Regions from separate parts of the Arthrobacter sp. TmtSoilC77 genome, predicted to be linked through region 1. Evidence: predicted binding sites of a transcription regulator. Region 1 holds the regulator's gene; the other holds the start of a gene.

The links. The regulator HrcA, encoded in region 1, represses chaperone genes, less so after heat shock. The targets are predictions, from matches to a motif close to TTNGCACTCGNNNNNNNCGAGTGCNAA.
Region 2: the regulator HrcA is predicted to act here: its motif matches at 2,283-2,309, upstream of groL (chaperonin GroEL).

Annotation. Positions count from the first base shown of each region.
Region 1 is NZ_AP046050.1:2,686,449-2,690,371, forward strand. Features, by position in the region: gene AC6I99_RS12335 (16S rRNA (uracil(1498)-N(3))-methyltransferase) at 1-401, opposite strand, end outside; gene dnaJ (molecular chaperone DnaJ) at 404-1,531, opposite strand; gene hrcA (heat-inducible transcriptional repressor HrcA) at 1,582-2,589, opposite strand; gene AC6I99_RS12350 (DUF3097 domain-containing protein) at 2,768-3,619, shown strand; gene AC6I99_RS12355 (DUF4870 domain-containing protein) at 3,756-3,923, shown strand, end outside.
Region 2 is NZ_AP046050.1:1,070,256-1,074,178, forward strand. Features, by position in the region: gene AC6I99_RS05045 (uracil-DNA glycosylase) at 1-709, opposite strand, end outside; gene AC6I99_RS05050 (DUF3263 domain-containing protein) at 818-1,153, shown strand; gene AC6I99_RS05055 (LytR C-terminal domain-containing protein) at 1,202-1,822, shown strand; gene AC6I99_RS05060 (cold-shock protein) at 2,012-2,215, shown strand; gene groL (chaperonin GroEL) at 2,529-3,923, shown strand, end outside.

The DNA.
Region 1 (3,923 bases):
CACTTGGCGTGGGCCTTTGCAGCGCGATCCCCCTTCCAGCGGACAATGGATCGCTCGGCCTGCCAAGGGATCACTGCATCAATGCCCAGTTCGGTGGCCGTTTCAATAGCCAACTCGTCGCGGTCACCCTTGGCCAATGCCTGGACAAGCACCAAACGCACATCCGGCTGGTCCTCGAAAATCACACTGGATGCCATGACGGACAAACTTCCAGGGCCGGCCTCTGCCACCGTGCCTGTCAGGCGGGCTCCTGCGCCATCGGCAATGTCCACGGCCTCACCGACGGTGAGGCGCTTCACCGTCACGGCATGCCGGGCTTCCGCACCGTCGATGACGAACAACGCGCCCGGCTCAACACCGTCCAGGGTCCCGGCAGGCGTGAAGAAAACGGGGTTGCTCACCGCTACAGGTTACCGAGCTTGTCCCGCAGCTTGGCGAACATGCCGCCGCTGGCCACGAGTTTGCCTTCGCTGAACTGCTCGCCCCGCAACTTGGCAAGCTGCTGCAGAAGCTCTTCCTGTGCCGGATCCAGCTTGACCGGCGTCTCAACGTGCAGGTGCACCTTGAGATCGCCGCGACCGTAGCCCCTGAGGTGGGTAACGCCCAAACCGCGGAGCGTGATGACCTCGCCGGACTGGGTGCCGGCCTTGACGTCGATCTCCTGGGGCCCGTCAAAAGTTTCCAGGCTCAGTTCCGTACCCAAAGCAGCGGCCGTCATCGGAACGCTCAGTGTTGCGTGCAGATCGTCGCCTTCACGGATATAGGTGGAGTCACTGTTGACGCGGATCTCTACGTAGAGGTCGCCGGCAGGTCCGCCTGCCGGTCCTGCTTCGCCCTGGCCGGAGAGCTGGATCCGCGTACCCGTGGCAACACCGGCAGGTACCTTGATGGTGAGGGACCGGCGGCTACGGATGCGGCCCTGGCCGTTGCACTCATTGCAGGGATCCTTGATGACAGTACCGAAGCCTTCGCAGGAACCACAGGGGGCCGTGGTCATGACCTGGCCCAGGATGGATCGAACGGCCCTCTGGACCTGGCCACTGCCGCCACAAATGTCACAACGCTCCGGGTGGGTGCCCGGCCGGCAGCAGCTGCCATCACACGTGGGGCAAACCACTGCCGTATCAACTTCGAGCTTCTTGTTGACACCGAACACGGCGTCTTTGAGGTCGATGCGGACGCTGATGAGTGCATCCTGGCCCCGACGCACACGGGAGGCTGGTCCAGCGTGTCCGCCGCCACCGCCGAAGAAGGTGTCGAAGATGTCCTGGAAGGCAAAGCCTTGGCCTGAGTAGCCGCCGCCGAAGCCGTTGTCAGTGCCATTCTCGTTGCCGGTGGCATCGTAGACGCGACGCTTCTGGGGGTCGGACAGCACTTCGTAAGCATGCGTCACGGCTTTGAACTGCTCCGCGACATCCTCCCCGGGGTTGACGTCCGGGTGAAGCTTTCGCGCCAACTTGCGGTACGCCTTTTTGATCTCTTCCCCGGTGGCTTCCGGTGAGACTCCCAAAACGTCATAGTGGCTGCTCAAAGTCGGTATCTCTTCCTTGTTGTAAAGCGGTTCTTACCTCGGGGCTGGCGTCAGCCGCCGAGAATGCGGGAAAGGTAGCGGGCCACGGCGCGCACGGCAGCCATGGTGGTGGGATAGTCCATCCGGGTTGGTCCGAGGATTCCGACCTTGGCTCCGGAGCCGTACCCCGTTGCCACGACCGAGGCCTCGGCCAGGCCATCGTAAGGATTCTCGCGTCCGATGCTGACTGTCACGCCGCGGGGATCATCCCCCATATCGGACAACAACCGGAGCATGACAACTTGTTCCTCAAGAGCTTCCAGCACTGGCCCGATACTCAACGGGAAATCCACATTGGAGCGGGCAAGGTTGGCTGTTCCGGCCATGACGATGCGCTCTTCACGGCTGGTGTCGCTCAAAGCCTGGAGACCATGGGCAAGATGCTGCGCGAGTGCGCGAAGGTCCGGCGGGCACAGCGCCACGACGGATGGCAGCACCTGCGGCAGCAGCGCCAGCTGGGTTCCCGCGATACTGCCAAGGAAGCGGGAGCGCAGGGCCATCAGGGCCTCGTTGCTGACATCGGAGCCAGCCTCGATGACCTTCTGGCCAACGCTTCCTGTATCTGCGATGAGCACCACCAGCACCTGCTTGGGCGCCAGGAGGACAAATTCAACGTGACGGACAAGTGCGCGGTTGGAGTGCGGGTACTGTACGACGGCGACCTGGTTGGTCAGTTGCGACAGGAGCCTGACGGTGCGCTCAAGGATGTCATCGAGGTCGTCCGGCCCTTCCAGCAGCGAGTGGATGGCTCGACGCTCCGCGGCGGACAACGGCTTGACCTGCGAGATCCTGTCCACGAACAGCCGATAGCCCTTGTCCGTTGGGATCCGGCCGGCACTGGTGTGCGGCGCCGCGATCAGGCCCTCTTCTTCAAGTACGGCCATGTCGTTTCGGATGGTGGCGCTTGAAACGCCGAGATGGTGCCGCTCCACAAGTGCCTTGGATCCAACCGGCTCACGGGAATGCACATAATCCTCAACAATTGCGCGCAGTACTTCAAGCTTGCGTGGCTCACTCATTGCAACACCTCCTGACGACTGTCCCGGCCTGTGTAGGACCGATAGCTTTTCGGACCAATACTTAGCACTCAACATGCCCAAGTGCTAACAAGTCTAGTATGAGCCAGCACGTTGCTAGCATTGAAACCGCCCGCGGGAGTTATTCCCAGCACAACCAGCACAAAGGGGTATGAAGTCCTTGGCTTTCGATACGTGGGGCCCGCAGGATCTGTCCGCTCCTGCCAAACGCCAGCTCCCCGAGGTAGCCGTCCAGCGCGGGATGGTCCTTGAAGACGTCCAGTCCGGCTGGGTGGGCGAAGTCACCCGCGTGGAGAAATCGGGGGGAATGCACATCGTCTCCCTTGAGGACCGGCGTGGTAAAACCAAGTCCTTCCAGCTCGGATTCGGTTTCCTGCTTGAAGGACAGGCCATCCGCCTCATGCCGCCGGCGGCAAAGGCTCCTGGTTCATCTCTGCAGCCGGGTCGAACGGCATCCGGGTCCGTCAGGGTCCTGGGCCAGCGTGCCCAGGTGGCCAAGGCGAGCCGTATTTGGGTGGAAGGCAAGCACGACGCCGAACTGGTGGAGAAAGTCTGGGGCGATGATCTCCGCATTGAGGGCATCGTCGTAGAGCCGCTGCACGGCGTGGACGACCTCAAGTCAGCGATCGCAGAGTTCTCCCCTGGGCCCGGCCGCAGGCTTGGGATCCTGGTAGACCATCTGGTAGCGGGCTCAAAGGAATCACGCATCGCCGCAGAAGCCATGACGGTGCCCGGAGCCACCGGAAACGTGCTGATCGTCGGCCATCCGTACGTAGACGTCTGGCAAGCGATCCGGCCAAAAGTGTTGGGTATTGAGCGGTGGCCGGACGTTCCACGAGGCACTGACTGGAAGACCGGAATATTGACCGCTTTCGGCTGGCCGCACGAAACCGCCGAAGACATTGGACTCGGCTGGCAGCGCCTGCTTGGTGCGGTCCGCACCTACGCCGATCTGGAAGCCTCGCTGCTGGGAAGGGTGGAGGAAGTCATCGATTTCCTCACCACTGCCTGACGGTCTTGTCCTGAATTTACGTTTCCTGAACGCACTTTTCCCGGGGACGTAACGGGGCGTTGGTCCCGGGATGACCCGGAACCCAGTATTCTGGGACAGCAACACTGCAGCATCTTTACAGCAAAGGGAAGACACCGTGGCAGAGAACGCTCCTGAAGAACCGGGCAGCGCCGCAGGCCAGCCCCAGTACCATGGCGCGCCCGCAAACGCACTCCCACTGACGGCAAGCGAAGACCGCCAGTGGGCCACCCTTGCGCACTTCGGGGGAATTCTGGGATGCCTGCCCTCCCTCCTGATCTATCTG
Region 2 (3,923 bases), 1.6 Mb from region 1:
TGGTGCGGCTGAAGGGCTTGGAACCAAAGAAACCACGGGATGCTGAGAGGGGACTCGGGTGCACTGACGTGATTGCCGGTGTACCATCCAGCAGCGGCATGACCGCTTCGGCGTCCTTCCCCCACAGAATCGCTACCAGCGGACTACGGCGTCCCGCGACGTCGGTGCGATGGGCTACCGCCCTGACGGCCGCCGTCGTGATTGCCTCCCAGCCTTTGCCGCGGTGTGAGCCGGCGTTTCCCGCTGCGACGCTAAGGACGCGGTTCAGCAGCAAGACGCCTTGGTCCGTCCAGGCTGTGAGGTCGCCATGGATGCGCGGCGGGAGCCCAAGGTCGTCGTGGAGTTCACGATAGATATTTGCCAGGCTCCGGGGGATCGGCCGCGTATGCCGCGAGACGGCAAAGGAAAGCCCGACGGCGTGTCCCGGGGTTGGGTACGGGTCCTGGCCAAGGATGAGTACTTTGACGTCGGCCAGTGGTCGGCAGAAAGCCCGGAGCAGGTTGGTAGCCGGGGGTAGGACCTGGATCCCTTGGGCAACCTGACCCGCAACAAAGGCCAAAGCTTCACGGAGTTGGCCTTCCACGGGTCGCAAGGCGTCCGCCCAATCCGCGGCCATCAGCTCTTCCAGGGGTCGGTCAACAAGCTCGTCGAAGCCCGGATCGGCAACGCCGGCAGGTTCCAGGTCAAACAGTGCATCCTCGCCAGTCACCCTGTCATTGTCCCCTCCATGGCATCGGCGGTGCGAATGACAGCGTTGTTATTCGCCCGTAACATGGGTGTAGGACATTTTCCCCCAACCAGCGTCAAGGAGTGTGCCGTGGCAGAACCAGCACCGGAACCAATGGCGCCGCAGTCTACCGGTTTGGCACTTGAAGACCTGGCGGCAGAGACCCGCAGCGACTCACCTTTAAGTGACCGTGATCAGCAAATGTTGGCCTTGGAGCGGCAATGGTGGAAGTACGCCGGCGCCAAGGAACAGGCGATCCGTGAGCTCTTCAATCTCTCCGCCACCCACTACTACCAGATCCTGAACGCACTTATCGATACCGAAGATGCGTTGGCCCACGATCCCATGCTTGTGAAGAGATTGCGTAGACTACGTACGTCGCGCCAACGTGCGCGGACAGCGCGCCGCCTGGGGTCCGACGCGTAAATCGCCCGGCTGATAGTCAGCAGCAACCAGCAAGGACAAGGCTTCACCATGACCAAATTTGCCAAGGATGAATTCGACCGGGTCCCACAGAACAGCTCCCGGCAGGGTGTTCACCGTGACGCCCAAGAGACAGCCCGCCCCAATTTGTGGCCGGTCTTGACCGTCGGAGCCGTCGCACTGGTGCTGGGACTCGTCGCTTTCCTTATACTTCCGCGGCTTGGCCTGGTTGCCCCCGGTGCGTCCGCAAGCGTTTCGACGCCGGCGCCCCAGCAGAGTGAAACTTCCCCTTCGGCTGCACCTACCGAATCAAGCAACGCGCCCATCGCTTCCGGTGAGCCGAGCCCGGGCACCACACCTTCCGGCGAAGCCTCGGCAACTCCTTCTGCTGCACCGGTGGACAAAACCGTTGCAGTTGCCGTCTACAACGGCACGGCGACGGCCGGGCTTGCGAGCCGCGTCGCAGGGCTGGTCCAAGGCGATGGCTGGACGCTGGGAACTGTGGGGAACTGGGGAGGCCTGCCGCAACAGTCTTCCGTGGTCTTCTACAACGTTCCCGGCCAGAAGGCGAACGCAGAAGCGCTGGGCAAGCTCCTGGGTATTTCCGCCGTTGTTGAATCTCCTGAAATCCAGCAGCCGCTGGTTGTTGTTGTGGGACCTGGCTACCAGTAGTTCCGCCGATCTTCGAGCATTTTCCCGGGGTTCCAGCCTCGAAAGTGGCAACTCGGTTAAGCCTCAATAACAAAAGTCATGGTGGACCCCTCCGCAGCAGCGCGCGGCGAGTGACTGTGGTTACAGTGGATTGATTCCGGTCCGGAGATCCCGGCAACCGGTCTTGGCTACTGTGAAAGTGTGGGCATCATGGCTTTGGGAACCGTCAAATGGTTCAATGCCGAAAAAGGGTATGGATTCATCACTGTGGATGACTCCGGCGACGACGTCTTCGTGCACTGGTCCGCGATTCAGATGGAAGGCTTCCGCGCTCTTGAGGAAGGCCAGCGGGTGGAGTTCGAATTAGGCGAAGGTCAGAAGGGTCCGCAGGCCGAAAGTGTCCGCGTTGCATAGTCCCCTCGGCCGTCGCGTCAGCTAACGGCTGAAACCCCTTTGTTTATAGCGCAAAGTGGCGCTTCTGCTTGCACTCTCCCCGGTCGAGTGCTAATTATTGATTTAGCACTCCTACGCTTCGACTGCTAACTGCGGCCCGGTTTACGCCGGCAGTAGATGGCTCCCGGAACGTCAGGAGGATCAAGAAACACCTTGGTGGGGTGAGGTCCGGAGCGCGGGGCATACAGAGGCCGCAAGCAAAGGACCGTCCGTCGCGGGCACCCTATCTGACAGGTTCCTTCTTAACGACTGTCCCGAAAGGACTACCGCCGTTATGGCCAAGATCATTGCATTTGATGAAGAGGCACGCCGCGGCCTCGAGCGGGGCCTGAACATCCTCGCCGACGCCGTCAAGGTCACCCTCGGCCCGCGTGGACGCAACGTCGTCCTCGAAAAGAAGTGGGGCGCCCCCACGATCACCAACGATGGTGTTTCCATCGCCAAGGAGATCGAGCTGGACGATCCTTACGAGAAGATCGGTGCTGAGCTGGTCAAGGAAGTTGCCAAGAAGACGGATGACGTCGCTGGCGACGGTACCACCACCGCTACGGTTCTCGCCCAGGCACTGGTCAAGGAAGGCCTGCGCAACGTTGCCGCCGGCGCCGACCCCCTGTCCCTGAAGCGCGGCATCGAGAAGGCCGTCGAGGCCGTCATCACCGAGCTGCTCGCCTCCGCCAAGGAGATCGAGACCAAGGAAGAGATCGCAGCTACGGCTTCCATCTCCGCCGGCGACCCGGAAATCGGCAGCCTCATTGCCGAGGCCCTGGACAAGGTGGGCAAGGAAGGCGTCATCACGGTCGAAGAGTCCAACACCTTCGGCCTGGAGCTCGAACTCACCGAAGGCATGCGCTTCGACAAGGGTTACATCTCCGCTTACTTCGTCACCGACGCTGAGCGCCAGGAAACGGTCCTCGAAGACCCGTACATCCTGATCGTGAACTCCAAGATCTCCAACGTGAAGGAACTTGTCACGGTCCTGGAGAAGGTCATGCAGTCCAACAAGCCGCTGCTGATCATCGCTGAAGACATCGAGGGCGAGGCCCTGGCCACCCTGATCGTCAACAAGATTCGTGGCACCTTCAAGTCTGTTGCCGTCAAGGCTCCGGGCTTCGGTGACCGCCGCAAGGCACAGCTCGCCGACATCGCCATCCTCACCGGTGGCCAGGTCATCTCGGAAGAGGTTGGCCTCAAGCTGGAGAACGCTGGACTCGATCTCCTCGGTACCGCCCGCAAGGTTGTCGTTACCAAGGACGAGACCACCATCGTTGAAGGTGCCGGCGACGCCGACCAGATCGCAGGCCGTGTTGCCCAGATCCGCGCCGAGATCGAGAACTCCGATTCCGACTACGACCGCGAGAAGCTGCAGGAACGCCTGGCCAAGCTGGCCGGCGGCGTTGCAGTCATCAAGGCCGGTGCCGCAACCGAGGTTGAGCTCAAGGAACGCAAGCACCGCATTGAGGACGCTGTCCGCAACGCCAAGGCTGCTGTTGAAGAAGGCATCGTTGCCGGTGGTGGCGTTGCCCTCATCCAGGCTGGCGCCAAGGCATTCGCCAACCTCACCCTCCAGGGTGACGAAGCAACCGGTGCCAACATCGTCAAGGTTGCCATCGATGCTCCGCTGAAGCAGATCGCCTTCAACGCCGGCCTCGAGCCGGGCGTTGTTGCAGAC